Regions from separate parts of the Microbaculum marinisediminis genome, predicted to be linked through region 1. Evidence: predicted binding sites of a transcription regulator. Region 1 holds the regulator's gene; each other region holds the start of a gene.
The links. Region 1 encodes PhoB, which activates phosphate uptake and scavenging genes when phosphate is short. Its sites were predicted from a motif close to TGTCATNNANCTGTCAT; they were not measured.
Positions count from the first base shown of each region.

Region 2: a site for PhoB is predicted at 3,270-3,286, ahead of ugpB (sn-glycerol-3-phosphate ABC transporter substrate-binding protein UgpB). Genes of this name have one in related genera too.
Region 3: a site for PhoB is predicted at 3,158-3,174, ahead of MUB46_RS10580 (DUF2794 domain-containing protein). Genes of this name have one in related genera too.

Region 1 is NZ_JALIDZ010000001.1:520,967-530,488, forward strand. Features, by position in the region: gene MUB46_RS02645 (ATP-binding protein) at 1-245, shown strand, start outside; gene MUB46_RS02650 (substrate-binding domain-containing protein) at 409-1,446, shown strand; gene pstC (phosphate ABC transporter permease subunit PstC) at 1,547-2,926, shown strand; gene pstA (phosphate ABC transporter permease PstA) at 2,923-4,215, shown strand; gene pstB (phosphate ABC transporter ATP-binding protein PstB) at 4,299-5,060, shown strand; gene phoU (phosphate signaling complex protein PhoU) at 5,101-5,823, shown strand; gene phoB (phosphate regulon transcriptional regulator PhoB) at 5,843-6,544, shown strand; gene MUB46_RS02680 (trans-3-hydroxy-L-proline dehydratase) at 6,616-7,650, shown strand; gene MUB46_RS02685 (GcrA family cell cycle regulator) at 7,666-8,184, opposite strand; gene MUB46_RS02690 (alpha/beta hydrolase) at 8,496-9,320, shown strand; gene MUB46_RS02695 (aspartate aminotransferase family protein) at 9,402-9,522, shown strand, end outside.
Region 2 is NZ_JALIDZ010000007.1:5,015-14,536, reverse strand. Features, by position in the region: gene ugpE (sn-glycerol-3-phosphate ABC transporter permease UgpE) at 1-725, opposite strand, end outside; gene ugpA (sn-glycerol-3-phosphate ABC transporter permease UgpA) at 906-1,790, opposite strand; gene ugpB (sn-glycerol-3-phosphate ABC transporter substrate-binding protein UgpB) at 1,865-3,202, opposite strand; gene MUB46_RS15515 (sensor histidine kinase) at 3,389-4,777, opposite strand; gene MUB46_RS15510 (response regulator transcription factor) at 4,774-5,439, opposite strand; gene MUB46_RS15505 (PepSY domain-containing protein) at 5,439-5,786, opposite strand; gene MUB46_RS15500 (PepSY domain-containing protein) at 5,926-6,213, shown strand; gene MUB46_RS15495 (cytochrome b/b6 domain-containing protein) at 6,213-6,779, shown strand; gene hpf (ribosome hibernation-promoting factor, HPF/YfiA family) at 6,901-7,479, opposite strand; gene MUB46_RS15485 (CoA transferase subunit A) at 7,712-8,533, shown strand; gene MUB46_RS15480 (CoA-transferase) at 8,536-9,276, shown strand; tRNA gene MUB46_RS15475 (tRNA-Ala) at 9,373-9,448, opposite strand.
Region 3 is NZ_JALIDZ010000004.1:351,574-361,095, reverse strand. Features, by position in the region: gene MUB46_RS10595 (ABC transporter permease) at 1-274, shown strand, start outside; gene MUB46_RS10590 (Bax inhibitor-1/YccA family protein) at 461-1,210, shown strand; gene MUB46_RS10585 (GNAT family N-acetyltransferase) at 1,282-1,824, shown strand; gene MUB46_RS10580 (DUF2794 domain-containing protein) at 2,745-3,083, opposite strand; gene htpG (molecular chaperone HtpG) at 3,587-5,512, shown strand; gene MUB46_RS10570 (DUF1223 domain-containing protein) at 5,520-6,224, opposite strand; gene acnA (aconitate hydratase AcnA) at 6,517-9,231, opposite strand; gene ccmA (heme ABC exporter ATP-binding protein CcmA) at 9,449-9,522, shown strand, end outside.

The DNA.
Region 1 (9,522 bases):
TCGCACCGGAACACCTGCCACGCCTGACGGAACGGTTCTACCGGGTCGATACCGCGTCCAGCCGCGAGAAGGGCGGCACGGGGCTGGGGCTGGCGATCGTCAAGCACATCCTCAATCGCCACCGGGCGCAGCTCAACATCGACAGCAAGCCCGGCGAAGGCGCCGCCTTCACTGTCACGCTGGACTGCGTGGAAACCGTCGCGAAACCCGCAAACCCACAGCCCGGAAAGGCGAAAAAACAATAATTTTCAGACACTTATTTTGTCATTGAGACGTCATCCGGCTGTCGTAGAAGGATCGCAACGGACTCCTAGATTGCACGCGGGATGCGGTCGCCAATCGGCTGCGGACCGCTCCATCCGCGGGCTCGCCCGCGACTCAATTCCGATCCTGACAGGGAGTGTCATCGTGAAAACCACCTCTTTCGCCAGTCTCGCCGCGGCAGCGGCGATGGCGGCCATCGTCGCCACGCCCGCTTCGGCGCGCGATCAGATCCGCATCGTCGGCTCCTCGACGGTGTTCCCCTTCACCCAGGCGGTCGCCGAGCAGTTCGCCAACATGACCGGCAAGCCGGCTCCGGTCGTCGAATCCACCGGCACCGGCGGCGGCATGAAGATCTTCTGCTCCGGCGTCGGCCCCGACAATCCGGACATCACCGGCGCCTCGCGTGCCATGAAGGAATCCGAGTACAAGGCGTGCAAGGACGCCGGCGTCGACAGCGTCACCGAGGTCCTGCTCGGCTACGACGGCATCGCGTTCGCCAATTCGCGCGAGGGTGCCTCCATCGACGTCACCCGCGCGCAGCTGTTCCAGGCGCTGGCTTCCGAGGTCGAGGTCGACGGCAAGATCGTCGCCAACCCGTACAAGAAGTGGTCGGACATCGACGCGTCGCTGCCGGACATCGAGATCACCGTGTTCGGCCCGCCGCCCACCTCGGGCACGCGCGACGCCTGGGTCGAGCTCGTGATGGAAGAGGGCTGCGAGGCGTTCCCGGCCATCGAGGCCCTGGACAAGGACAAGAAGAAGGAAGTCTGCGCGCGCATGCGTCAGGACGGTCCCTTCGTCGAGGCTGGTGAGAACGACAACCTCATCGTGCAGCGCCTGAACGCCGACGCCAACGCCTTCGGCATCTTCGGCTTCTCGTTCCTGTACGAGAACCAGGACACGCTGAAGGGCGAGAAGATCAACGGCGTCGTGCCGTCGATCGACACCATCGCCGACGGCTCCTATCCGGTTTCGCGTCCGCTGTTCTTCTACATCAAGAACGCGCATCGCGGCGTCATCGACGGCCTCGACGAGTTCATCACCGAGTACGTCTCCGAGGCCGCCATGGGCGACGGCGGCTACCTCACCGAGCGCGGCCTGATCCCGCTCTCCGAGGAGAAGCGCGAAGACGTCCGCTCGAAGGCCGAGAACGGCACGCCGATGGACCGCTTCGGCAGCTGATCGCCGAACACACCCCTCCCGCGCCGCCCATCAGCGGCGGCGCGGGACACCACCTGCCCGAAAACCCCGGCGGCAGACCGGGTCTGACGGAGAGAGCGTCGTGGCTGGTTATGCATTCCTCCTGATCCTCCTGCTGTCGATCGTCGGCTACTATGTCGGCCGGTCGGCGGGAAACCGGTTCGTCACGGCTCAGGGACGCGACGTCCATTCCCTGCCCGGCTATCACGGCGCCTTCGTCGCCGTCTGGATCGGCGTCCCCGCCTTCATCCTGGTCCTGCTCTGGCTGCTGCTGCAGGGACCGGTGATCGACGCGATGCTGCTGTCGAGCCTGCCGGCCGGGTATGTCGACTCGGATACCGGCTCGCGCGCCGCTCTCGTCCTGTCCGAGATCAAGAACGTCGCCGCCGGCCGACTTTTCGGTGAACCGAGCGACGAGGTGCGGCATGCCGCGGACCTCTACAATCGCTGGGAGGCGATCGCACGCTGGGCCATGCTGGTGTCGGCGCTCGCCGCGATGATCGTGGCCCTGGTGATCGCCCGCGCGAAGCTGGGCCCCCGGTTCCGTGCCCGCAACAATTTCGAGTTCGTCGTCTCCGCCCTGATGATCTTCTGCTCGCTGGTCGCGATCGCCACCACCGTCGGCATCATCGCCTCGCTCGTGTTCGAGGCGTGGGCATTCTTCAAGCACGTCCCCATCAACGAATTCCTGTTCGGGCTGCGCTGGGAACCGCAGATCGCCCTGCGCGCCGACCAGGTCGCCGGCAAGGGCGCCTTCGGGGCGATCCCGGTGTTCACCGGCACGCTGCTCATCGCCTTCATCGCCATGCTGGTGGCGACCCCGATCGGCATCTTCACCGCGATCTATCTGGTCGAGTACGCCAGCGACCGGGTGCGCGCCACGGTGAAGCCGATCATGGAGATCCTGGCCGGCATCCCGACCGTCGTCTACGGCTTCTTCGCCGTGCTGATCGTCGCCCCGGCCGTCCGCGACACCGGCTCGGTGCTGGGGATCGCGGTCTCGCCCAACAGCGCGCTGGCCGCCGGCGCGGTCATGGGCATCATGATCATTCCGTTCATCTCGTCGCTGTCCGACGACGCGCTGAAAGCGGTGCCGCGGACGATGAGCGACGGCTCGCTTGCGCTCGGCGCGACGCGCGCGGAGACAATGACCAAGGTGATGCTCCCGGCCGCCATCCCCGGGATCATGGGCGGCGTCCTGCTCGCCATGAGCCGCGCCATCGGCGAAACCATGATCGTGGTGATGGCCGCCGGCCTGATCGCCTCGCTGACCCTCAATCCGATCGACTCGGTGACCACCGTCACGGTTCAGATCGTCACGCTGCTGGTCGGCGACACCGAATTCGACAGTCCGAAGACACTCGCCGCCTTCGCGCTCGGCCTCGTCCTGTTCGTCGTCACGCTCTGCCTCAACATCATCGCCCTTCGGATCGTCCAGAAATACCGGGAGCAGTACGAATGAGTACCGCCGACATGACCCTGCCCGCGAAATTCGACTGGTCCAGCGAAGCCGCCACGGCGCGGCGCAAGCGGCGCCACCGAGCCGACCGCCGGCTACGCCGGCTGGGCATCGGCGCGATCGTGATCGCCATCGGCCTGCTGAGCATCCTCATCACGTCGCTGGCGGCGACGGGCTACCGCGCCTTCGTGCAGACGATGGTGACCGTGCCGGTCTATATCGACCCACAATTCGTGAAGGAGGACGATCCGGCGAAGGGCAACTATCGCGCGATCGTCAAGGGCACGCTGGCCAGCCTGTTCCCGGACGTGACCAGCCCGGGCGAGCAGCGCGCGCTCGGCCAGCTGCTGACCAACAACACGCAGTTCTTCATCCGCGACCGGGTCGTCGCCGATCCCTCGATCATCGGCAAGACGATCGAGATGACGGTGCCCGTCTCCGATCCGTTCGATCAGCTTGAGAAGGGCGTGCTGTCGCGCTCGCTGCCGGAAAACCAGCGCAAGATCAACGATATGCAGATCGGCTGGTTCGACGCGCTGGCGGCGGAAGGCCGGATCTCGACGCCGTTCAACTGGGGGCTGTTCTTCAATTCCGACAGCCGCTTCCCGGAACTCGCCGGGCTCGCCGGCGCGATCGTCGGATCGCTCTACGCCCTGCTGGTCTGCTTCCTGATCTCCTTCCCCGTCGGCATCGCCGCGGCGGTCTATCTGGAGGAGTTCGCGCCGAAGAACAAATGGACGGACCTGATCGAGGTGAACATCAACAACCTCGCCGCCGTGCCCTCCATCGTGTTCGGCCTGCTGGGCCTGGCGGTGTTCCTCAACTTCTTCGGGCTGCCCCGCTCGGCGCCGCTGGTCGGCGGCATGGTGCTGTCGCTGATGACGCTGCCGACGATCATCATCGTCACCCGTGCCTCGCTGAAGGCGGTGCCGCCGTCGATCCGCGAGGGCGCGCTCGGCATGGGCGCCTCGCGTCACCAGGTGATCGCGCATCACGTGCTGCCGCTCGCCCTGCCCGGCATCCTGACCGGCACGATCATCGGCCTAGCACAGGCACTCGGCGAAACGGCGCCGCTGCTGCTGATCGGCATGAACGCCTTCATCACCTCGCCTCCGGGCGGGCTCATGGACGCCTCCACCGCCCTGCCGACGCAGATCTTCATCTGGGCCGACAGTCCGGAACGCGGCTTCGTCGACCGAACGTCGGCCGCGATCCTGGTTCTGCTGGGCTTCCTCATCCTCATGAACATCACAGCCATCTTCCTGCGTCAGCGCCTCGAGCGGACGTGGTAGGGCAAGGAGCACGACCCATGACCGACGCTGCGATCGCAGAGACGCCGACGCCTGCCGGGACGATCGTCGTCGACGACCCGAACATGAACCCGATCCGCGTATCGGCGAAGAACACCAACGTGTTCTACGGCGCGAAACAGGCCCTGTTCGACGTCTCCATCGACATCGCCGAGCGCTCGGTGACGGCGCTGATCGGCCCGTCGGGCTGCGGCAAGTCGACCTTCCTGCGCTGCCTCAACCGCATGAACGACACCATCGAGAGCTGCCGCGTCACCGGCGACATCACGCTGGACGGCCGCGACATCTACGACCCCTCACTCGACGTGGTGGAGCTGCGCGCGCGCGTCGGCATGGTGTTCCAGAAGCCCAACCCGTTCCCGAAGTCGATTTACGAGAACATCGCCTACGGCCCGCGCATCCACGGCCTTGCGCGCGGCAAGGCGGAGATGGACGCGATCGTGGAGACCAGCCTGCGCAAGGCTGGCCTGTGGGAAGAGGTCAAGGACCGGCTCAACGAGCCGGGCACCGGCCTGTCGGGCGGCCAGCAGCAGCGCCTGTGCATCGCGCGCGCCATCGCCGTCAGCCCGGAAGTGATCCTGATGGACGAACCGTGCTCGGCGCTCGACCCGATCGCCACGGCCAAGGTCGAGGAGCTGATCGACGAGCTGAAGGAGAACTTCTGCATCGTCATCGTGACGCACTCGATGCAGCAGGCCGCCCGCGTGTCGCAGCGCACCGCCTTCTTCCATCTCGGCATCCTCGTGGAGGTCGGCCCGACCGAGCACATCTTCACGAACCCGAAAGACCAGCGCACCCACGACTACATCACCGGCCGCTTCGGCTGATCCAACGACAGGCCACGGACGACCGGCCGAGGAGAATGACATGACGGAACATATCGTTTCCTCCTACGACGAAGAGCTGAAGAACCTCGCCGTCAAACTGACGCGGATGGGCGGCCTCGCCGAGAAGCTGCTGACCGACTCGATCGTCGCGCTGCACACCAGCGACCAGGACCTGGCGCTGCGGACCATCGAGGCGGACGAGCAGATCGACGAGCTGGAGCACGAGGTCGAGGAGGCCGCGATCCTGATGATCGCCAAGCGCCAGCCGATGGCCGTCGACCTGCGCGAGATCATTGCCGCGATCAAGATCTCGTCCGAGCTCGAGCGCATCGGCGACATGGCCAAGAACATCGCCAAGCGGGCGGTGGCGATCCAGTCGGAGATCATCGCGCAGCGGGCGATCCTCGGCATCGACCACATGAGCCGGATCGCCTCGGAGCAGCTCAAGGACGTTCTCGACAGCTTCGCCCAGCGCGACGTCGACAAGGCGATGGCGGTGTGGCACCGCGATTCCGAGATCGACGCGATGTACACCTCGATCTTCCGCGAACTCCTCACCTATATGATGGAGGACCCGCGCTCGATCACCTATTCGACGCACCTGCTGTTCGCGGCGAAGAACATCGAGCGGATCGGCGATCACGCCACCAATATCGCCGAGATGGTGTTCTACCTGGTGAAGGGCGAGCCGCTGCGCGAGCAGCGCCCGAAGGGAGACACATCGAGCTTCACGCCGGCGGACTATCCGCAGAGCGACGACTGAGGAACCGAAGGGCCGGACGATGAACGCCAAAGTTCTGATCGTCGAAGACGAAGAGCCGTTGACGCTGCTGATCCGCTACAACCTCGAGTCCGAGGGATACGACGTGGAGGCGGTCGCCCGCGGCGACGAGGCGGAGACGCGCATCCGCGAGGGCGCGCCCGACCTGGTGCTGCTCGACTGGATGCTGCCGGGAATCTCCGGCATCGAACTGTGCCGGCGCATCCGCTCGCGCCCGGAGACGACGGCGCTGCCGGTGATCATGCTGACGGCGCGCGGCGAGGAGACCGAGCGCATCCGCGGGCTTGCCACCGGCGCCGACGACTACGTGGTCAAGCCGTTCTCGATCCCCGAGCTGATGGCGCGGGTGAAGGCACTGCTGCGCCGCGCCAAGCCGGAGCTAATCGCCACCGTGCTGCATGCCGGCGACATCGAGCTCAATCGCGATACCCACCGGGTGCGCCGGGCGGGGCGTGAGATCCATCTGGGACCGACCGAGTTCAGGCTGCTCGAGTTCCTGATGCAGAGCCCGGGACGGGTGTTCACCCGCGAGCAGCTGCTGGACGGCGTGTGGGGCCGCGACGTCTATGTCGACGAGCGCACCGTGGACGTCCATGTCGGCCGGCTGCGCAAGGCGATCAACCGGGGCCGCAAGGCCGACCCGATCCGCACCGTGCGCGGCGCCGGCTACGCCTTCAACGAGCAGTTCGCCACCGCCAACTGACTTGTGCGCCCGCCCCGATCGCGGTTCCCTGTCCGGGTGATGCCGGAGTGGACTGGATCGGGAGCGGGGAAATGCGCACGAGCAAGGTCGTTCACGTCGTCAGCTGCCATGCCGAGGGTGAGGTCGGCGACGTCATCGTCGGCGGCGTGGCGCCGCCGCCTGGCGACACCCTGTGGCAACAGTCGCGCTGGATCGCCCGCGACCAGGGGCTGCGCCGCTTCCTGCTCAACGAGCCGCGCGGCGGGGTGTTCCGCCATGCCAACCTGCTGGTGCCGGCGAAGGATGCGCGCGCGGCGATGGGCTTCATCATCATGGAGCCCGAGGACACGCCGCCGATGTCGGGTTCCAATGCCATATGCGTGGCGACCGTGCTGCTCGACACCGGCATCATCGCCATGCGCGAACCGACCACGACGATGACGCTGGAGGCGCCGGGCGGGCTGATCGAGATCACCGCGGCGTGCCGAAACGGCAAGGCGGAGCGGATCGTCGTCCGCAACGTGCCCGCGTTCGCCGAGCGGCTGTCGACACCGCTCGAGGTCGCGGGGCTGGGAACGCTGAACGTCGACACCGCCTATGGCGGCGACAGCTTCGTCGTCGTCGACGCCGACGCGCTCGGGTTCACCATCGAGGCGTCGGAAGCCCGCGACCTGGCGGCCGCCGGCATCGCCATCACGGATGCCGCCAACCAGCAGCTCGGGTTTCGTCATCCGGAAAACCCGGACTGGGCGCATCTGTCGTTCTGCCTGATCGCGGGATCGCTGCGCACCGAGGGCGGCGCCACCGTCTCGCGGCACGCCGTCGCGATCCAGCCGGGCAAGATCGACCGCTCGCCGACCGGCACCGCGGTTTCGGCGCGCATGGCGCTGCTACACGCCCGCGGCCTCATGGCGGCGGGCGACACGTTCATCGCGGAATCGATCATCGACTCCCGCTTCATCGGCAGGATCGTCGCCGACACCACGGTCGGCGAGCTTCAGGCGATCATTCCGGAGATTTCGGGACGGGCGTGGATCACCGGGACGCATCAGCACATGCTGGACCCGGACGATCCCTGGCCGAACGGTTATCGCCTCAGCGATACCTGGCCGGCCAGGACGGTGTAGCCGCGAAGGCCCCTGTTAGCCCGCAGACTTCGGCCTGCGCCGGTCGGTGGCCGGCTGGTAGGCGACGCGGCTATGATGCTCGCAGTAGGGCACGCCGCTCATCGAACGCCGGCCGCAGAAGTAGAAGTCCTCCTGGCCCGGATCGCCGATCGGCCATTTGCAGGTGTGCTCGTTCAGCTGCAGGATCGTGGCCCGCTCCTCCGGCGGGATGAACAGTTCCTCGACCGGCGCGAGCACGCGCATCGGAACCACCTCGGCCTCGAGCTGCTGCTCGGCGACCACGTTCAGCTTCAGCGCGGTGTTGCCGATGACACGCGTAGTGGGGCGCGGCGGCATCGAAGGACGACGCGCCTTGCGCACACGCGGCGCCGATGGCCGCGAGGTTTTGGTGCGGCCGGACAGTCCCAGCCGGTGCACCTTGCCGATAACCGCATTGCGTGTCACTCCACCGAGCTCGGCCGCGATCTGACTGGCACTCAGGCCATCGGTCCAGAGCTTCTTCAGGAGCTCGACACGTTCATCAGTCCAAGACATCCGCCGCTCCATGCTTGGGTTGCGGACAGACTCCGAGTCCTCACCGAAATCGCCTACTCGCGATCCGACTTGCCCACTAAATCTGGGTGACTAGACTGGTCCGCCGCACGAAATGTCGTACTCAATGAGTGCAAGCTACAATACCGGCGGACTCGCCGTAAACCCCGCATAAACCTTTCCTCAACGATTTCCCCAGGAAGGCGCGCAAGTGAGTCGCGAATGCAACACCTGAGCCGACGATCCACCGATCGCGCGCCATTGCGCCCGCGCCGGGATCCGGGAGAAAGTCGGGATCCGGGAGAAAACGGCCTATGTGGTTCGTGAAGATCGCCGCCTGGCTCGCCGTCGGCTATGCCGTGCTCGTCGCGGTGACCTATTTCGCGCAGACCGCCCTCCTGTTTCCGACGAGCCTCGCCGGCGGCGCGCCCGACGTGCTGCCGGATGGCGGCGCGATGGCTACAAAGCGGATGCCGGACGGCGTCGACGTCACCGTCGTGCGGATCGCGGCGCGGAAACCCGACGGCCCGCGGCCGCTTGTCCTCGGTTTCGGCGGCAATGCATGGAACGCCGCGGCCGTCGCGCGGACCCTGCACTGGCTGTATCCGGCCAACGACGTGATGGCCGTCTATTATCGCGGCTATCCGCCGAGCGGCGGACGCCCGAGCGCGAAGAAGCTGCTGGGCGACGCCGTCACGGTGTTCGACGGACTGGAGGCGCCGAGGGGCGTCGTCGCGGTCGGCTTCTCGATCGGCGCCGGCGTCGCCGCCCATCTCGCCGCCGAGCGTTCGCTGCGCGGCCTCATCCTGGTGACGCCCTTCGACAGCCTGACGGCGCTCGCCAGCCACCACTATCCGTGGGCACCGGTCAGGCTTCTGCTGCGCAACCGCATCGACACAGCCACCTATCTTCGCGATGTCGATATTCCGACCGCCATCATCACCGCCGAGACCGACACCGTGGTGCCGGCCGAACGCTCCGCGCCGCTGCGCGCGGCGGCGAAACGGCTCGTCTTCGACACGACGATATCCGGGGCCGGCCACAACGATCTCTATGATCAGCCGGCGTTCGTCGACGCCATGCGGGCGGCGCTAACCGCCGTCGAGGCGGGGGCCGGCACGGGCCGAGGCCGCAATTGACATCGCCGGCGCGGGCCCTAAAATCGTGACAGTGCCGCCTGCGCAGGCGGCATCTTTCGTTTCTGGACAGGATTTTTAGCCGTGACGTCTGCGCTGTACCCCACCTTCGCGCGGGCCGACCTCGCTTTCGAGCGGGGCGAAGGCATTCGGCTGTATACCGCGGACGGCGAGGAATATCTCGACTTCGCCAGCGGTATCGCCG
Region 2 (9,522 bases), on a different contig from region 1:
GGCACCGCGACCATGCGCTGGATGCCCATGACGGCGGTGTAGTAGCCGGTATCCGTCGTCACCAGCAGCGGCCACAGGTACTGGTTCCAGCCGTAGATGAAGAGGATGACGAACAGCGCCGCGATGTTGGTGCGCGACAGCGGCAGGAGGATGTCGCGGAAGAACTTCATCGGCCCCGCCCCGTCGATGCGGGCGGCCTCGGTCAGTTCGTCGGGGATGGTCAGGAACACCTGGCGGAACAGGAACGTCGCCGTGGCGCTGGCGATCAGCGGCAGCGAGAGGCCGGCATAGCTGTTGAGCAGCCCGAGGCCCGCCACCACCTCGTAGGTCGGCAGGATGCGCACCTCCACGGGCAGCATCAGCGTCAGGAAGATGATCCAGAAGGCCGTCCTCTTCAGCGGAAACCGGAAATAGACGATGGCGAAGGCCGACAGGAGCGAGATCGCGATCTTGCCGACCGCGATCGACAGCGCCATCACCGTCGAGTTGAACAGCATCAGGCCGATCGGTGGCGTGCCCGCGGCCGCCTCGCCCGTGCCGAGCACCTTCCAGTAGTTCTCGACCAGCTGGTCCCCCGGCCACAGCGGCATCACGCCGGACAGGAAGTCGCTGGCGGCATGCGTCGAGGCGACGAAGGCGATCCATACCGGCAGCACGATGAAGGCTGCGCCGAGGATCAGCGTCAGGTGGGTTACGAGCGTCAGGAGCGGGCGGCGTTCGACCATGGCTGTCCTCACACACCCATCTGACCGGAAGACAGCGGAACGGCCGGCTTCCTTGCGCTCATTCCCGCGAAAGCGGGATTCCGGGGCGGAACGAGGGGCATCGCTATGTGGCCCTTGATTCCCGCTTGCGCGGGAATGAGCGGGGAGTTTTGTTGAGGGCGGAGCGTGGCCATCGCGTCCTCAGTAGTGCACGCGCCGCTCGACGAAGCGGAACTGGATGACGATCAGCACGATGACGATCGCCATCAGGATGACCGACTGGGCCGCCGAGCCGCCGAGGTCGAGGCCGATGAAGCCGTCGCGGTACACCTTGTAGACGAGGATGGTGGTCGCCTGGCCCGGGCCGCCGCCGGTCGTCGCGTGGACGATGCCGAAGGTGTCGAAGAAGGCGTAGACGAGGTTGACGACGGCGAGGAAGAAGGTGGTCGGCGACAACAGCGGCAGCGTCACCGTGAAGAAGCGCTTGACCGGACCGGCGCCGTCGATCGCGGCGGCCTCGATCAGCGAGCGCGGGATCGACTGCAGGCCGGCGAGGAAGAACACGAAATTGTAGGAGATCTGCTTCCAGGCCGCGGCGATGATGATCAGGATCATCGCCTGGTCGCCGTCGAGCACGTGGTTCCACGACAGGCCGAGGCCGCGCAACGCGTAGGCGACGATGCCGATCGTGGGATTGAACATCAGCCACCACAGCACGCCGGCGAGCACGGGGGCGACGGCGTAGGGCCAGATCATCAGCGTCTTGTAGGCGGTCGCCCCGCGCAGCACCCGGTCCGCGGCGACCGCGAACAGAAGCGCGAACCCCATCGACAGGATAGCGGTAGCGGCGCTGAACACGACGGTGACGTGAACGGAGGCGAGGTAGCCCGGGTCCTCGAACAGACGGACGAAGTTGTCGAGGCCGACGAACTTGACCGAAAGCCCGAAGGCATCCTGGCGCAGGACCGACTGGTAGACTGCCTGGCTCGCGGGCCACAGGAAGAAGACCGCGGTGATCGCAAGCTGCGGGGCGAGCAGGGCCGCCGGCAGCCAGACGCCTGAAAAGCTGACGCGTTTGTCGTTCATCGCGGAAAGAGGTGCATGGCAAGGACAAGGTGCGGCGGGCCGCCGATGGCCGCCCGCCGCTTTTTGGGGTTGCTCTAGGAGTTCTGGTCCTGGAACTCGCGCAGCAGCTTGTTGCCGCGCTCCACGGCCGCGTCGAGCGCCTCCTCGGCGCTCTTCTTGCCGGCCCAGACCTCTTCCAGTTCCTCGTTGATGACGTCGCGGATCTGGACGAAGTTGCCCAGGCGCAGGCCGCGCGAATTCTCGGTCGGCGGATTGAGGTTCATCTGCAGAACCGAGATGTCGGCGCCGGGGTTCTTCTCGTAGTAGCCCTGCGCCTTCGACAGTTCGTAGGCGGCGGTGGTGATCGGCAGATAGCCGGTCTCCTGGTGCCACCAGGCCTGCACCTCCGGCGAGGACAGGTAGGTGAAGAACTTCGCCGCACCCTTGTAGGTCTCGTCGGAATGGCCGGTCAGGGGCCACAGCGTCGCGCCGCCGATGATCGAGTTCTGCGGCGCGCCGGCCGCGTCGTCGTAGTAGGGCAGCATGCCGACACCGACCTCGAAGTCCTTGGCGTTGGCGCGCACGCCGGCGAGCGAGGCCGAGGAGTTCATGTAGATCGCGCATTCGCCGGAATAGAACTTCGGCGCGGGATCCGAGCGGCGTCCGCCGTAGTCGAAGATCTTCGACGTCTGCCACTCACCCATGTTGGCGACGTGTCGCTTCTGCAGGTCGCCGTTGAATTCGAGCACGACGTCGGTGCCGCCGAAGCCGTTGGCCTTCGAGGCGAACGGCACGTTGTGCAGCGCCGAGAAGTTCTCCAGCTGCACCCAGGACTGCCAGCCCGTGGTGAAGCCGCAGGAGGCCGCACCCGACTCGATGATCTTCCTGGAGAACGCCTCGATGTCGCCCCAGGTCTTCGGCGGGGTGTTCGGGTCGAGGCCGGCTTTCTCGAATGCCGTCTTGTTGTAGTAGAGGATCGGCGTCGAGGAGTTGAACGGCATCGACAGCATGTTGCCGTCGGTGTCGGTGTAGTAGCCGACGACGGCCTGCAGGTAGGCCTTCGGATCGAACGGCTCGCCCGCCTTCTCCATCAGCTCGTAGACCGGATAGACGGCGCCCTTGGCGGCCATCATCGTGCCGGTGCCGACCTCGAACACCTGCACGATCGCCGGGTGCTCCTTGGCGCGGAAGGCGGCGATCGCCGCCGTCATCGTCTCGGTGTAGTTGCCCTTGTAGACGGGCGTGACCTTGTAGTCCGACTGCATGGCGTTGAAGTCGCCGGCGATCTTCTCGACCTTCTGGCCGAGCTCGCCGCCCATGGCGTGCCACCAGACGACTTCGGTGGCGGCGTTCGCCGAGCCGGCTGCGAGCGTCGCGCCGGCAACGGCAAGCCCCGCGAGCGCGGACGTTCCGGCGGTCCGGAATAGGGTCATGGAGAGCCTCCTTATGGATCCGACGCCGGGAACGGCGCCCTGAGGAGGCTGGCGGTATCACCGCCATCTGACAGTCGGATTACGGTTCCATGTCGGCGCCGTGACACCCCTTGGCGGCGCCAGGATCTTCGGCTCGGCCCTGGCTCGGGCCCTGACGCAGCGTGTGACGCGGCGTCGGTTTGCCGGTCAGCCTGCCGCCGGCGCCGGGAAGCGCAACGCCGCCCGCAGCCCGCCCGACGCGGCCGTGCCCAGCGTCAGGTCGCCGCCATAGGCCTGCGCGATCTCGGCGACGATGGCCAGGCCAAGGCCGCTGCCCGAGCGGCCCTGCCCCGGCCCGGAGACGTCGAGCCGCTCCCAGCGCCGCAGCACCGTCTCGCGGTCGGCCTCGGGAATGCCGGGGCCGTCGTCCTCGACGACGATCGCCGTGCCGTCCGCGTCCGGCGCGACGGTGACGGCGATGCGCCCGCGCGCCCACGTCACCGCGTTGTCGGCGAGGTTGCCGAGCGCCTCGTAGAGGTCTTCCGGGTCGACGGCGAGGCGCGTGCCGGGGGGAACCGCGATGTCCCACTGGATGCGCTCGCCCGCCGGTGTGCGGGCCAGCGCGCCGGCGACGCGGCGCACCACCGGCTCGACGTCGATCAGCGCCGACGGCCGGTGGCTCAGCCGCGCCACGGCGATCGCCCGCTCGACATGGCGGCGCATGGTGCCGGCGATCTCCGCGAGTTCGTCGGCGGCCTGGTCGTCGCCGCCCGCGCGCACCCGCTCGGCATGGCTCGACAGGACCGTAAGCGGCGTCTTCAGCCCGTGCGCCAGGTCGGCGGCGCGGGTCCGCGCGCGCTCGATGGTGGCGTCCTGGGCGTCGAGCAGGTCGTTGACCTCGTGGGCCAGGGGCACCACCTCGGCGGGAAAATCCGACGGCAGCCGCGCCGTCTCGCCGGAGCGCACCGCGCCGATGGCGCGGCGCACCGTCTCCAGCGGCTTCAGCCCGAACTGGATCTGCGCCCAGGCCGCCGCCAGCAGCACCCCGCCGAGCAGCGCCAACGACAGCGCGAGTTCGCCGGCGAAGGCGCGGGTGGCCCGCGTCACCTCGGCACGGTCGACGGCGACCGCGATGCGCAGGTCGCGCAGGCCCGCTCCGGTATTGCTAGCGCCGGGTTCGTAGGAGACCTGCCGCTCGCGGACGATCAGCGTCGCGTCGCCCGGCCCCGGCCGGACATGGCGGTGCACCGCGCCGTTGCCCAGCGCGTCGGCCGGCAGGTCGAGGGTCTCGTCCCACAGCGAGCGCGAGCGCAGCAGCGTGTCGCCGTTTTCGTCGCGGATTTCCCAGTAAAGGCCGGACAGCGGCGTGGTGAAGCGCGGATCGGCGGGCGGACGGGCCAGCGTGACGGCGCCGTCGGCGGCGATGGCGACGTTGCCAGCAAGCTGGTTCAGGTAGGTCTCCAGCTCGGCGTCGACGCGGCGCGAGACGTGGCGCTCGAACAGCAGCGCCAGCCCGAGCCCGGCGATGATCAGCGCCACGGCGACCCAGATCGCCGCGCCGGCGAACAGCCTGAGCCTGAGCGAGCGGCCGCTCACCCGGCCGCCTCCGGCACCATGTAGCCGAAGCCGCGCCGCGTCTCGATCAGGTCGACGCCGAGCTTCCGCCGCACGCGCCCGACCAGCACCTCGATGGCGTTGGAGTCGCGTTCGAAGTCCTGGGCGTAGAGATGCTCCGTCAGCTCCAGTTGCGAGACCACGCGGCCGGCGTGGTGCATCAGATAGGACAACAGCCGGTACTCCTGCGGCGACAGCGCCAGGGGCACGCCGTTCACGCTGACCTTCATCTGCCGCGTGTCGAGGCTGACCGGCCCGTTGGTGAGGATCGGGCTCGCCTGCCCCGCCGAGCGCCTGAGCACGGCGCGCAGCCGCGCCACCAGTTCCTCCATCCGGAAAGGCTTGGGCAGATAGTCGTCGGCGCCGGCGTCGATGCCCTCGACGCGCTCGTGCCAGCTGCCGCGCGCCGTCAGCACCAGGACGGGAAAGCGCTGGCCGGCCTCGCGCCAGCGCTTCAGCACCGACAGGCCGTCCATGCCGGGCAGCCCGAGATCGAGCACCACGGCGTCGAACGCCTCGGTGTCGCCGCGGAACCAGGCCTCCTCGCCGTCGGCCTCGCGGCTCACCGCGTAGCCGGCGGCGCTCAGCGCGGCGTCGACGTCCCGGGCGATCCGGTCGTCGTCCTCGACCAGCAGGATGCGCATCAGTCGTCCCGGTCCGGCAGGATCCTGGCCGTGGCCGCGTCGACATAGATCTCGTGCAGCCGGCCGTTGCCGTCGATGACCTTGAACTCGTAGAGCCAGCGGCCATCCTCGCGATCGAACTCGATCTCGAGGATTTCCCCGGGCAACTGGCCGGCGACCGTGGCGATCACCTCGGCAAGCGGCAGCGCCTCGCCGCGCTTGACCGCCGCCCACGCCGCATCGTGGTCGTCGTCTTCATGGTCCCTGTCCCTGCCCCGGTCGCTGTCGGCGAACGCGCCGAATGGCATCGCCGGCGCGGCCGCGAGGACCGCGGACAGGAACAGGACTGAAAGGCTGTGTCTGATCATCGCCCGAACCTGCCGTGATCAAGCTGACAAAACGCTGACAAGGCCGATCAGCGGTCGGTCAGCGAGGCTCCGGTATCTCCTGTCGACAACGGCGATGACGCCGCTGGAACCGAAGTCGAAACCACGATTGGAGATAAGCATGAAGCGCAATGTCCTGAAAGCCCTGGCCCTGTCCGCGATCCTCGGCGCCGCCGCCGCGCCGGCCTATGCCAGCGATGACGCGGATTGCGGCAACACGCCGCGCGACCAGTGGATGAGCATGGACGCGGCGAAGGCCAAGGGCGTCGAGATGGGCTACGAGGTCCGCAAGGTCGAGGCGGACGACGGCTGCTACGAGCTCAAGGTCATCGACAAGAACGGCGCCCGGGCCGAGCTCTACCTGCACCCGGTCACCGGTGCGGTCGTCCAGCCCAAGGACGACGACTGATGTCCGACGCCACGGCAGTGGGCACCGAGGTCGGCCGCGAAACGCGGCCGGCCGACGTGCGTGTCTGGGACCCGCTGGTCAGGATCTTCCACTGGACCCTCGTCGGCGGCGTCCTCGTCGCCTATGTCAGCGGCGACGAGTGGGACCGGCTGCACATCAATGTCGGCTACGGCATCGCCGCGCTGATCGCCTTCCGGCTGGTCTGGGGCGTGGTCGGGTCGCGCCATGCCCGCTTCAGCGATTTCGTCTACCGGCCCTCGCGGGTGCTCGGCTATCTGCGCGACACCATGGCGTTCCGCGCCAGGCGCTACATCGGCCACAATCCGGCCGGCGGCGCGATGGTGGTGGCGCTGCTGACCATGATCGCCATCATCTGCAGCACCGGCTTCATGATGACGACCAATGCCTACTGGGGCGTGAAATGGGTCGAGGAAGTGCACGAGATCGCCGTCAACGCGACGCTGGTGCTGATTGTCGCCCATATCGCCGGCGTGCTGATCGCCAGCTGGGAGCATGGCGAGAATCTGGTTCGCGCCATGGTGACGGGCCGCAAGCGGGCCGAATAAGCAGGTGGGCCGAATGAGCGGGCGACCCGGTCGAGCCAGTCCCAGGTACCGGGTCAGCTCTTGAGCAGATGAGCGGGCGCACGCGCGCCACCCGGCGCGCGAGCCCCGCGGTCCGCTGCTCTTACGGCTTGTCGACGAACTTGAGGCCGCCGACGGGGCGCACGGCGCTCGCCTGCGGGCCCTTCTCGCCCTCCCCGGAATGAACCACAAGCTCGACCGTATCGCCGAGCGACAGCGTATCGAAGCCGTTGCCGACGACGCTGTTGCGATGGAAATAGACCAGCCGGCCGTCGGTCATGGCGATCTGGCCGAAGTCGCGGTCGGGATGAAGCTCCTCGATCCGGCCGGCCAGCGGCGCGTCGTGCACCTTCACGTCGGCGTTGGCCTTCTGCTTCCACTTCTTGAGCTGGCGCTCCATCGCGTCGAAGGCGTCGCGGATCGCCACATAGATGTCCTCGTGCGCATGCACGTTGCCGGGCTTGTTGTTGACGGTGAGCTCGGTGCCGGGCACCCGCACCTCGATGCGGATCTCGTAGAGGTTGCCCTTGGTGTGGTGCTTGTGCGGCGCCTCGATCTGCACGTGGCAACTGGTGATGCGGTCGTAGAACTGCTCCAGTCTGCCAACCCGCTCACGCACGCGCTTTTCGACGAATTCCGAGGGGTCCATGTTGCGGAAAGCGATTTCGACGGGAGTTTCCATTGCGACGCCTCACTTCGATTCGTTGATACACCGGACTATCGTCGCAGCGGCCGTTTCGCCGCTGCATTGACCTAGATTAAGCACGGACTGCGGCGGCGCAAAGGTGGTGCGACATTCGGCGTTTGCCCGGCCGCCGCGCGGGTTGCTATCCTTCGCCGCAAGCGGTTGCCGCCCCGCCCCCGGGACGTCCGGGAAAGTCCGGGGGACGCCCGCGGGGAGTTCTGGGAAGCCCATGACGCAGATCCTGACTTCGGCCGATGCGCTGGTCCGGCTCGTCCCGGACGGGGCCAAGATCGCCGTCTTCAAGGATAGCGGCATCCCGATGGAGATCGCCCGCGCGCTCGTTCGTCGCGACGCCCGGGGCCTGCATCTCGTCACCGTGCCTACGTCGGGCGAGTTCGCCGACATGCTGATCGGCGCCGGGTGCGTCTCGGTAATCGAGACAGCCGGGGTGTCGCTCGGCGAGTTCGGCCCGGCGCACGCGTTCGTCCGCGCGGTGAAGGCCGGCGCGATCGAAATCCGCGATTCCACCTGTCCCGCCGTCTATACCGGCCTGCAGGCGGCCGAGAAGGGCATTCCGTTCATGCCGATCCGCGGCCTGATCGGCTCCGACCTGCTGGGCGTCCGGCCCGACTACAAGGTGATCGGCAATCCCTTCGCCGACGACGACCCGATCGTGGCGATCCCCGCCATCCGGCCGGACGTGGCGGTGATGCACGTGCCGCTCGCCGACCGCTTCGGCAATCTGTGGATCTCGCGCGCGCACGAGCTGAAGATCCTGGCGCACGCCTCCGTCCTGACGCTGGCAACCGCCGAGGAGATCGTCGACGACAACCTCGCGCTGGACGAGACGCGCGCGCCCGCGCTCATTCCCGGGCATTCCGTCGCCGCCCTGGCGCCGGCGCCCAACGGCGCCTGGCCGATGGACCTGCCGGGCCGCTACGCCGCCGACACCGGCCACCGGCGCGCCTATGCCGACCGCACCCGCACGCCCGAGGGCATGGCCACCTACCTGCGCGAGGTCGTGTTCGGCGAAACCGTGGCGGCCGAATAGCCGTGGCGGCGCAATTGGGCGATATCCTGATCGAGGAGATCATGATCGCGGCGATCGCCCGCAAGCTTCAGGGCTGCGGCCACATCGCCGTCGGCGTCTTGTCGCCGATCCCCGGCTCGGCGGCGCTTCTGACCCGCGCGAGAGCCGGCGCCCGCGTCTCGATCATCGGCTCCACCCACCCCGATTTCCGCACCGACGGCGGCGTCGACCTGTTCGACAGTGCCGGCCAGGGCCGAATCGACGCGTTTTTCCTGAGCGGCGGCCAGATCGACGGGCAGGCCAACGTCAACCTGACCGGCATCGGCGCCTATCCCGAACTCGACGTGCGCTGGTCCGGCGCCTTCGGCTCGGCCTATCTCTATTTCATGGTACCGCGCGTCATCCTGTTCCGCGCCGAGCACAGCCGCCGGGTGTTCGTGCCCAAGGTCGATTTCATCAGCGCGCCGGGGGTCAGCCCCGCCAACGTGCACCGTCCCGGCGGCCCCCACGCGCTGGTGACGAACCTGTGCGTCATGCGCTTCGACCGCGCGGCGGGCCGGTTCACGCTGGAAAGCGTCCATCCCGGCCATACGCTGGAAGAGGTCCGCGACAACACCGGCTTCGATTTCGACGCGGCCGCCGACCTGGCGCAAACCCCGCTGCCCCACAGGGAAACGCTGGCGCTTATCCGCGGCACCGTCGCCCGCGACATCGCCGGGCCCTATCCCGAGTTCGCCCGCGCCGTGCTCGGCCACGCCGCCTGAGGCGCGTCACCCGTGACGGGGCGCGTTACCGGAAGAAGGCGAAGGAAAAGAAAGGGCGCGGCGGAAGGGGGGCATCCAACAATCTGAGGGGTTGGATGGTGGAGCCAGGGGGAGTCGAACCCCCGACCTCTTGAATGCCATTCAAGCGCTCTCCCAACTGAGCTATGGCCCCAAAGGGTTCGCGCCGCGCCGAGGTCGTTTAAGACAATCCCCACCCGAACGCAATAGCCGCGCGCCGTCGTGGCG
Region 3 (9,522 bases), on a different contig from region 1:
GAAGACGCTGGGCGCGACCCGCCGCCGGCTGATCGGCGCCTATGTCATCGAATTCGCGCTATTGGGCACGATTACCGCGATTTTCGCGCTCGCCGCCGGCACTTTGGCCGGATTTGTGGTCGTCGAACAGGTCATGGAGCTCGACTTCACCTTCCTGCCGGCCGTCGCGTTCGCGGCGATCGGCAGCGCGCTGGTGCTGACCGTCGGCCTCGGCCTGGTCGGCACGTGGCGCGTCCTCGGCCGTCGGCCGGCGGCCTATCTGCGCGATCTGTGAGCGCGGCCGCGCGAAACGCGGCTGGTGCGACGACGGTTGCGCCGGGGCCGATCGCGCGCCGCCACCGGCGCGAATTCTAAACATTTTGTAAGGTTTCTCGCGCGCAAATTCGCCGCGCGAGTACTTGCCTCGCGCACGCGAGACACCCATATTCGCTCGGTGATTTTAAAACTCGAGGGGAATCCCATGGCGGAATTCGACAAACAGGCTGCCCGCGGCTACGGCATGGGCGCCTCCCACGCCGGTGTCGGCGCAATCGACGAGGGCCTGCGCGCCTATATGCTGCAGGTCTACAACTATATGGCAATCGGCTTGGCCGTAACCGGCGTGGTCGCGTTCGGCGCGTTCACGATGGCGGTCAGCGGCGGCCAGCTGACCGGCTTCGGCCAGGCGATCTACGCCAGCCCGCTGAAGTGGGTGATCATGCTCGCCCCGCTGGGCATGGTGTTCTTCCTGTCCGCGCGGCTCAACTCGCTGAGCCTCGGCGGCGCCCAGATGGCGTTCTGGATCTTCGCCGCCCTCATGGGCCTGTCGCTGTCCTCGATCTTCCTGGTCTACACGGGCAACTCGATCGCACGCGTGTTCTTCATCACCGCGGCGTCCTTCGGCGCGCTGAGCCTCTACGGCTACACGACGAAGAAGGACCTGAGCGGCTGGGGTTCGTTCCTGTTCATGGGCCTGATCGGCATCATCATCGCCTCGGTCGTGAACATTTTCCTGGCCTCCTCGGCGCTGCAGTTCGCGGTGTCGGTGATCGGCGTTCTGGTCTTCGCCGGCCTGACCGCCTACGACACCCAGCAGATCAAGGAGATGTACTCGGCCCAGGACGACGGCACGATGGCCGGCCGCAAGGCGATCATGGGCGCGCTCCGGCTGTACCTCGACTTCATCAACCTGTTCGTGATGCTGCTGAGCCTGTTCGGCAATCGCGAGTAGGATCGCGGACACATCGGTTTTCGGAAGGCCCCGGCTGCACAGCCGGGGCCTTTTTCGTTTGGGGGCCCCGCTTGCCGGATCGCGACCTGACCATCCGCCCGGCCACGCCGGACGACAGCGCGGCGATCGCCGCCATCTACGCCGATGCCGTGCAGAGCGGCACGGCGAGCTTCGAATTAACCCCGCCCGACGCGACGGCGATGGGGCAGCGGCTGGCCGCGCTTCTCGACGGCGGCTTCCCCTATCTCGTCGCGCAATCGGGCGGCACGATCGTCGGCTACGCCTATGCCGGCGCCTACCGGCCGCGGCCCGCCTACCGCTTCACGGTGGAGGATTCGGTCTATGTCGCCCGCCCCGCGCACGGCAGGGGCGTCGGCCGGGCGCTGCTCGCCGCGCTGATCGCCGAAGCGGAGGCCTGCGGCTTCCGTCAGATGATCGCGGTGATCGGCGACGAGGCCAGCGCCGGCTCGATCGCTCTGCACAAGGCGATGGGGTTCGATCTCGTCGGCACCTTCAAGGCGGTCGGCTGGAAGTTCGGCCGGTGGCGGGCCACCGTCCTGATGCAGCGCGCGCTGGGCCCGGGCGACACCGAGCCGCCGCCGGAGGGGCGTTAGCCGGCGCAACCGGCCGCGCCAGCCGGCGCAGCGGGAGGATCCGGCGGGTCCCCGCGCTGCCACGTCCCATGGGTCCTGGATCAAGTCCAGGACACGCGGCCGGTGTGTCGCGCTTAGGCCGTGCCCGGAAAACAAACGCGTGCTCCGGACCTGATCCGGAGCCCACGAAGCGGCAGCCGCACGGCAGGAGCGACGCGGCGGGAGGGAAAACCCAACGGCTTCCCGCGCTGCCACGCCCTATGGGTCCTGGATCAAGTCCAGGACACGCGGCCGGTGTGCGGCGCTTAGGCCGTGCCCGGAAAACAGACTCGAGCTCCGGACTTGATCCGGAGCCCATGAAGCGGCAGTCGCACGGCAGGAACGATGCGGCGGGAAGAAAAACCCGGCGGGTTTCCCGCGCTGCCACGCACTATGGGTCCTGGATCAAGTCCAGGACACGCGGCCCGTGTGTGGCGCTTAGGCCGTGCCCAAACGGAAGACTCGTGCTCCGGACCGGATCCGGAGCCCATGAAGCAGCAGCCGCACGGCAGGAACGACGCGGCGGGAGGGAAAACCCAACGGCTTCCCGCGCTGCCGCGCCCTATGGGTCCTGGATCAAGTCCAGGACACGCGGCTTGTGAATGGTTCTAGCCCGTGCCCGGAGAACAAATTCGTGCTCCGGACTTGATCCGGAGCCCATGAAGCAGTGGCCACGCGGCAAGACCGACGCGGCGAGAGGGATAACGGGCGATTGGCGAGGTGGTTGCCCGGATTTTCTGCGGAGGAAGATAGGGCGACGCCGGCAAACCGCTGATTCGGCGGACGATTCGGCAGGAACTATGGGAAAATACGCCATCCGCGCCGCAGTCGATCCGGCTGGGACGCGGCCGCGCGCCAACGACGGGCGCGCAAGAGGACAGGAGGCCCCCGGCCTCGCCGGCCTACGCCTCCACCAGCTTCAGGCGCCGGTCGATCGCCCGCAGGACCCGCGACAGATCGTGGCCGCGCTTGAGGATCAGGCCGGTGGTCGTGATGACGGAATAGGCGCCCTGGCGGCGGGCGAGCTTCGGGTTCTTCTCGATTCGGTAGAGCGGCGCCTCGCAGGCGCGCCGGAAGACGGAGAAGACCGCTTTTTCCTTCAGCGCGTCGATGGCGTAGTCGCGCCATTCGCCGGCGGCCACCATGCGCCCGTAGACATTGAGGATTTCGCCCAGTTCGCGGCGATCGAAGGAAACCCGGGCCGCGGCCCCATTGCGGGCTTCGGGACTGGCGGCGCGCATCGCAGGTCCGCGGCCGCCGGGGAACGATATGGGATCCGTTTCGCTCAACGGCTCCTCCCTCTCTCGCGCCTCGCTGTCACATGATCGTCAAAGGACCGGGGCCGCGTCAAGGACGCTTGCGGCCCGCATTGGCATCCGCATCGACGAACCGTGGACGCAGCTCCGCGTAAGGCACCGAAATTATCACATTTCCGCCCCATTCGCGCCCTTCACACGCCCGATTGCTCGAACAAATTCGCATCGTTGCCTCGAGGCCCGGTTCTAGGAGGCTCCGGAACACCCAGCCCCCCAGCCCCCCGGGGTCGTTCTTGAACCGGGCCCGTTTCTCCATTTCCGAATACTGCTGGTTAAGGCCCGACAGTCATCTGGCGCGGGCACCTGGCACGGGCCGGTCTCGCCGGCCCGATTTGTTTTTGATCCCCCTCGCCCCTTGAAAAAGTCGTCCGGCTCTTCCTATCTCGCCGCAGGAACGCTTCGTTCGCTGCGGAAATCCGGGATAGTCGATGAGCACCAAGACGAAAAAGACCGAAACAACCGAGGCGCAGGGCGCCGGGTCCTATGCTTTCGAGGCCGAGGTCGGCCGCCTTCTCGACCTGATGGTCCACGCGGTCTACTCCGACCGCGACGTGTTCCTGCGCGAGCTGATCTCCAACGGCGCCGACGCCTGCGAGAAGCTGCGCTACGCCGCGCGCCAGGACGATTCGCTGCTGAAGGGCGATCCGGCGCTCGCCGTCACCGTCACCCCCGACGCCGACGCCGGCACGCTGACGATCGCGGACAACGGCATCGGCATGGACCGCGACGAGCTCGTCGCCAATCTCGGCACCATCGCCCGCTCCGGCACCCAGGCCTTCGTCGAGGCGCTGAACGAGAGCGGCGGGGACGGCGGGGACGGCGCCGAGTCCTCCAGCCTGATCGGCCGCTTCGGCATCGGCTTCTATTCCGCCTTCATGGTCGCCGACAGGGTCGACGTCGTCAGCCGCAAGGCCGGCGCGACGGAGGGCTTCCGCTGGTCGTCCGACGGCCGCGGCAGCTACGAGATCGCGCCCGACGAGAGCGCGCCCGACCGCGGCACCCGCATCGTCCTGCACATGAAGGACGACGCCAGGAACTTCCTCGAGCCGCACCGGCTGGAGCAGATCGTCCACGCCCATTCCGCCCATGTTCCCGTGCCGATCCGGCTGAAGGAGGGCGAGACGGCCCGCGAGATCGCCGACGGCGGCGCGCTGTGGCTGAAGCCGAAGTCGGAGCTTTCGGAGGACGACTACCGCGAGTTCTACCGCCACGTCGCCGGCGCCTGGGACGAGCCGGCACTGACCGTCCACTACGCCGCCGAGGGCCGGCAGGCCTATCGCGTGCTGCTGTTCGTGCCCACCGAGAAGCCCTTCGACATGTTCGATCCGGCCCGCAAGGGCCGCACCCGGCTCTACGTGCGCCGGGTCTTCATCACCGACGACGCCGAGCTGATGCCCGGCTACCTGCGCTTCGTGCGCGGCCTCGTCGATTCCGACGACCTGCCGCTCAACATCTCGCGCGAGATGCTGCAGGAAAGCCCGCTGCTCGGCCAGATCCGCAAGGCCGTCGCCAACCGCGTGCTGAGCGAGCTGGCCAAGCTCGCCGACAAGGAGCCGGAACGCTACGCGCAGATCTGGTCGGCCTTCGGCCCGGTTCTCAAGGAAGGGCTCTACGAGGACATCGAGCGCCGCGACACCCTGCTCGGCCTCGCCCGCTTCCATACCACCAGGGATGCCGACGGCTGGCGCTCGCTGAAGGACTATGTCGCCGACATGCGGGAGAACCAGACCGCGATCTACTACGTCACCGGCGACAGCGCCGCGCAGGCCGCCGCCAGCCCGCATCTGGAAGGCTTCCGCGCCCGCGGCATCGAGGTGCTGCTGCTGACCGATCCGGTCGACCATTTCTGGGTGCGCGTCGCCACCGGCTTCGACGGCAAGCCGCTGAAGTCGGTGAGCCAGGGCGACGCCGACATCACCAACGTCGCGCTGCTCGACGAAAAGGCCGCGGACGAGGACGACGAGGCCGGCCCGGCGGTCGCCACGCTGGCCGCCTTCGTCAAGCAGACGCTCGGCGACGCGGTTCAGGACGTGCGCGCCTCCACCCGCCTCGCCGAGAGCCCGGTCTGCCTGGTGGCGACCGAAGGCGCGCTCGACCGGCGGCTCGAACGCATGCTCGCCAAACAGGAGGGCGCGCCCGAGCGCGCCGCCCCCGTGCTGGAACTCAACCCGCGCCACGCGCTGATCAAGCATCTCGCCGCCCAGGCCGGCGGCGACGGCGACAAGGCGCTGCTGGCCGACGCCGCCTGGCTGCTCTACGACGAGGCCTGCATCCTCGACGGCGAGACGCCGGCGGACCCGGCCGCCTTCGCCGGCCGGCTGACGCGGCTGCTGCTGGGAAGAGCCGACGGATAAGGGTGCGCTACAGCCGCGCCGCCGCGAGGATCGGGCCGGGCGCGGCGCCGTCGCCCTCCTGCAGGATGACGGCGCATTTCGCGTCGCCGTCGGCAGGCAGCGGCACCGTCAGCGTCGCGGCGTCGCCGGTCCATTTGCCGATCGGCTCGATGCGGCGCACGACGTTGGAATAGGTGACCGTCTTGCCGCGGTTCTCGCCGCGCTCGATTTTCACCGTCTTTTCGTCGTCGAAGACGACCAGCCACAGCGTCGCCGGCTTCGGCCGCGAGAGGAGGCCGCGCGCCTTTCCGGTCTCGATCACCATCGCGCCGCCGTCGCGACGCAGGGCGAGGTCCACCGCCTTCGTGTCGAGCCGGTCGCCGGTCGACTGCATGGCGTTCCTCAGGTCCGTCCGGTCGGAGCCGACAGCGTGCATCATGCCGTTGACGACCGCCTGCGGCGTATAGACGGCGCGATCGCCGCGCGCGTGGGCATAGGCCTTCTGGCGCTTGGTGAAGTCCGGGCTGGCCAGCGTGTCCTTCCAGCCGAGATAGTCCCAGTAGTCGACGTTGAAGCTGAGCGCGAGCACGTCGCCGCGATCAGCCATCTCGCCGAGCACCGCATCGGCGGGCGGACAGGACGAGCAGCCCTGGCTGGTGAACAGCTCGACGACGTCGAGCCGCTCCCCCGCCTTAGCCGCCCCCATGCCCAGGGGGGTAATAACGAGCGGCAAGAAAGCAAGCGCCAGCGCCGCCGCGGCAAGGCGCGCAGATCGTCGGGAAAACCGTAGCCAATTCATCGCGAAACTGCCCGAAAGCCTTGTCGTGCCGGCGGCACCGATCGCTTCGGGATACGCGGTCGCGGCTTCAAACGCCAGTCACATTGGGGTGACGCCCGCGCCCGGACGGGTGCCCCACCCACAACAATCACGCGGAGAGAGCCGGCGGAAAAACCGGCTGGAAAATTCGCAAGGAAACCACGCGGCCCCGATCGTGAAGATCGGGGCCGCCGGTCATGGTGCTCGCTCAGGCGGCGAGGTTGCGCAGCACGTACTGCAGGATGCCGCCGTTCTTGAAGTAGTCGAGCTCGTCGAGCGTATCGATGCGGCACAGGAGCGGCACCGACTTGGTCTTTCCGTCGGCGAAGGTGATCTTCGCCGTCAGCGTCGCGCCCGGCTTCAGCGTCTCCTGCAGCCCCTCGATGGTGACGATCTCGTCGCCGGTCAGGCCCAGCGTCTGCCAGGACTGGTCGTCGGTGAACTGCAGCGGCAGCACGCCCATACCGATCAGGTTGGAGCGGTGGATGCGCTCGAACGACTGGGCGACGACCGCGCGCACGCCGAGCAGGCGGGTGCCCTTGGCCGCCCAGTCACGCGACGATCCGGTGCCGTATTCCTTGCCGGCGAACACCACCAGCGGCACGTTCTCGCCGCGATACTTCATCGCCGCGTCGTAGATCGACATCTCCTTGCCATCGGGATGATGGATCGTCACGCCACCTTCGACGCCCGGCACCATCTGGTTCTTGATGCGGATGTTGGCGAAGGTGCCGCGCATCATCACCTCGTGGTTGCCGCGCCGCGTGCCGTACTGGTTGAAGTCGATCGGCTTCACCTTGTTGCCGACCAGGTACTGGCCGGCCGGGCTGTCCGCCTTGATCGAGCCGGCCGGCGAGATGTGGTCGGTGGTGATCGAGTCGAGGAACAGGCCGAGCACGCGAGCGTTCTCGATGTCGGTCACCGCCTCGGGCTCGCGCGCCATGTCGACGAAGTAGGGCGGGTTCTGCACGTAGGTGGACTTCGACTCCCAGCCGTAGGTCAGGCCGCCCTCGACGGCGATCTTGCGCCAGTGGCGGTCGCCCTTGAACACGTCGGCATACTTCTCGCGGAACATCGACCGGGTGATCGTCTTGTGGACGACGTCGGCGACCTCCTCGGACGACGGCCAGATGTCCTTCAGGTACACCGGATTGCCCTTGCGGTCCGTGCCGATCGCATCCTTGGTGATGTCGATCTGCATCGAGCCGGCGAGCGCGTAGACGACGACCAGCGGCGGCGAGGCCAGATAGTTGGCGCGCACGTCCGGATTGACCCGGCCCTCGAAGTTGCGGTTGCCCGACAGGACCGAGCAGGCGACGAGATCGGCCGAATTGACCGTCTTCGACACCGGCTCGGGCAGCGGCCCGGAGTTGCCGATGCAGGTGGTGCAGCCGAAGCCGACCAGGTTGAAGCCGACCTTGTTGAGCTCCTTCTGCAGCCCCGACTTCTCCAGGTACTCGGCGACCACCTGGCTGCCGGGCGCCAGCGACGTCTTCACCCACGGCTTGGGCTTGAGCCCGAGCGCGGCGGCGTTGCGGGCGACCAGGCCGGCGGCCATCATCACGTAGGGGTTGGAGGTATTGGTGCACGAGGTGATCGCCGCGATCACCACGTCGCCGTGGCCCAGATCGAAGCTCTCGCCGTCAACCTCGGCGCGCCGTTCGATCTCCTCGCCCTTGCCGAACTCGGTCTTCAGCGCCTCGACGAATTTCGGCTTGGCCTCGGACAGCAGGACCCGGTCCTGCGGCCGCTTCGGACCGGCGATCGACGGCTCGACGTCGCCGAGGTCGAGTTCGAGCGAATCGGTGAAGACCGGATCCTTGGCGCGCGCGGTGCGGTACATGCCCTGCGCCTTGGCGTAGGCCTCGACCAGCTCGATACGCCCCTTGGCGCGGCCGGTCTGGTTCAGGTAGCGGATCGTGTCCTCGTCGATGGGGAAGAAGCCGCAGGTCGCGCCGTATTCCGGCGCCATGTTGGCGATCGTCGCCCGGTCCTCGAGCGGCAGGTGGTTGAGGCCGGCGCCGTAGAACTCGACGAACTTGCCGACCACGCCCTTCTGGCGCAGCATCTGGGTGACGGTCAGCACCAAGTCGGTCGCCGTCACGCCCTCCTTGAGCTTGCCCGTCAGCTTGAAGCCGATCACCTCGGGGATCAGCATCGAGATCGGCTGGCCGAGCATCGCGGCCTCAGCCTCGATGCCGCCGACGCCCCAGCCCAGCACCGACAGGCCGTTGACCATCGTCGTGTGGCTGTCCGTGCCCACCAGCGTGTCCGGGAAAGCCTGCTCCACGGTATTGGTCTTGCCCTTGGCGTCCTTGGTCTTGAACTTCTTGGTCCAGACGGTCTGGCCGAGATACTCCAGGTTCACCTGGTGGCAGATGCCGGTTCCGGGCGGCACCACGCGGAAGTTGTCGAACGCTTCCTGACCCCAGCGCAGGAAGCGGTAGCGCTCGCCGTTGCGCTCGTATTCACGATCGACGTTGACCTTGAAGGCGCGCTGGTTGCCGAACGCGTCGACGATCACCGAGTGGTCGATGACCAGATCCACCGGCACCAGCGGATTGATCTTCTTGGGATCGCCGCCGAGCGCGGTCATGGCGTCGCGCATCGCGGCGAGGTCGACGATCGCCGGCACGCCGGTGAAGTCCTGCATCAGCACGCGCGCCGGGCGGAAGGCGATCTCGCGGTCGGACGACCGCTTGCGCAGCCAGCTCGCCATCGCCTTGATATCGGCCTTCTTGACGGTGCGCCCGTCCTCGTTGCGCAGCAGGTTCTCCAGAAGGACCTTGAGCGAATAGGGAAGCGAGGAGATGTCCTTGAGACCGTTCTTCTCGGCCGCCTTGAGGCTGAAATACTCGTAGGTCTTGTTGCCGACCTTGAGGGTCTTGCGGGCTTTGAAACTGTCGAGGGAGGTGGAGGTCACTGCGTCGGCCTCTTGCGTTCGGGGGTTCAGGGCGAGATGGGGCAGCGTCCACGGTGCGCAATATGACCACGACTTACGTCGCAGGCGCCGGCCCGACTTGCCGGGTATATAGAGAATTTCTAAGAGTGGTGCCAATACGACGTGAGAAAGGCGAGGCCCGTCCCGCACATGGCGACCCGATCGCGCGCCCGATACAGATCCGCATGAGGCCGTCACCATGAAGCTGGTGGGAGACGATCTCGCGTGCGTGCGCGGCGGCCGCGAGGTGTTTTCCGGCCTCGGTTTCGCGGT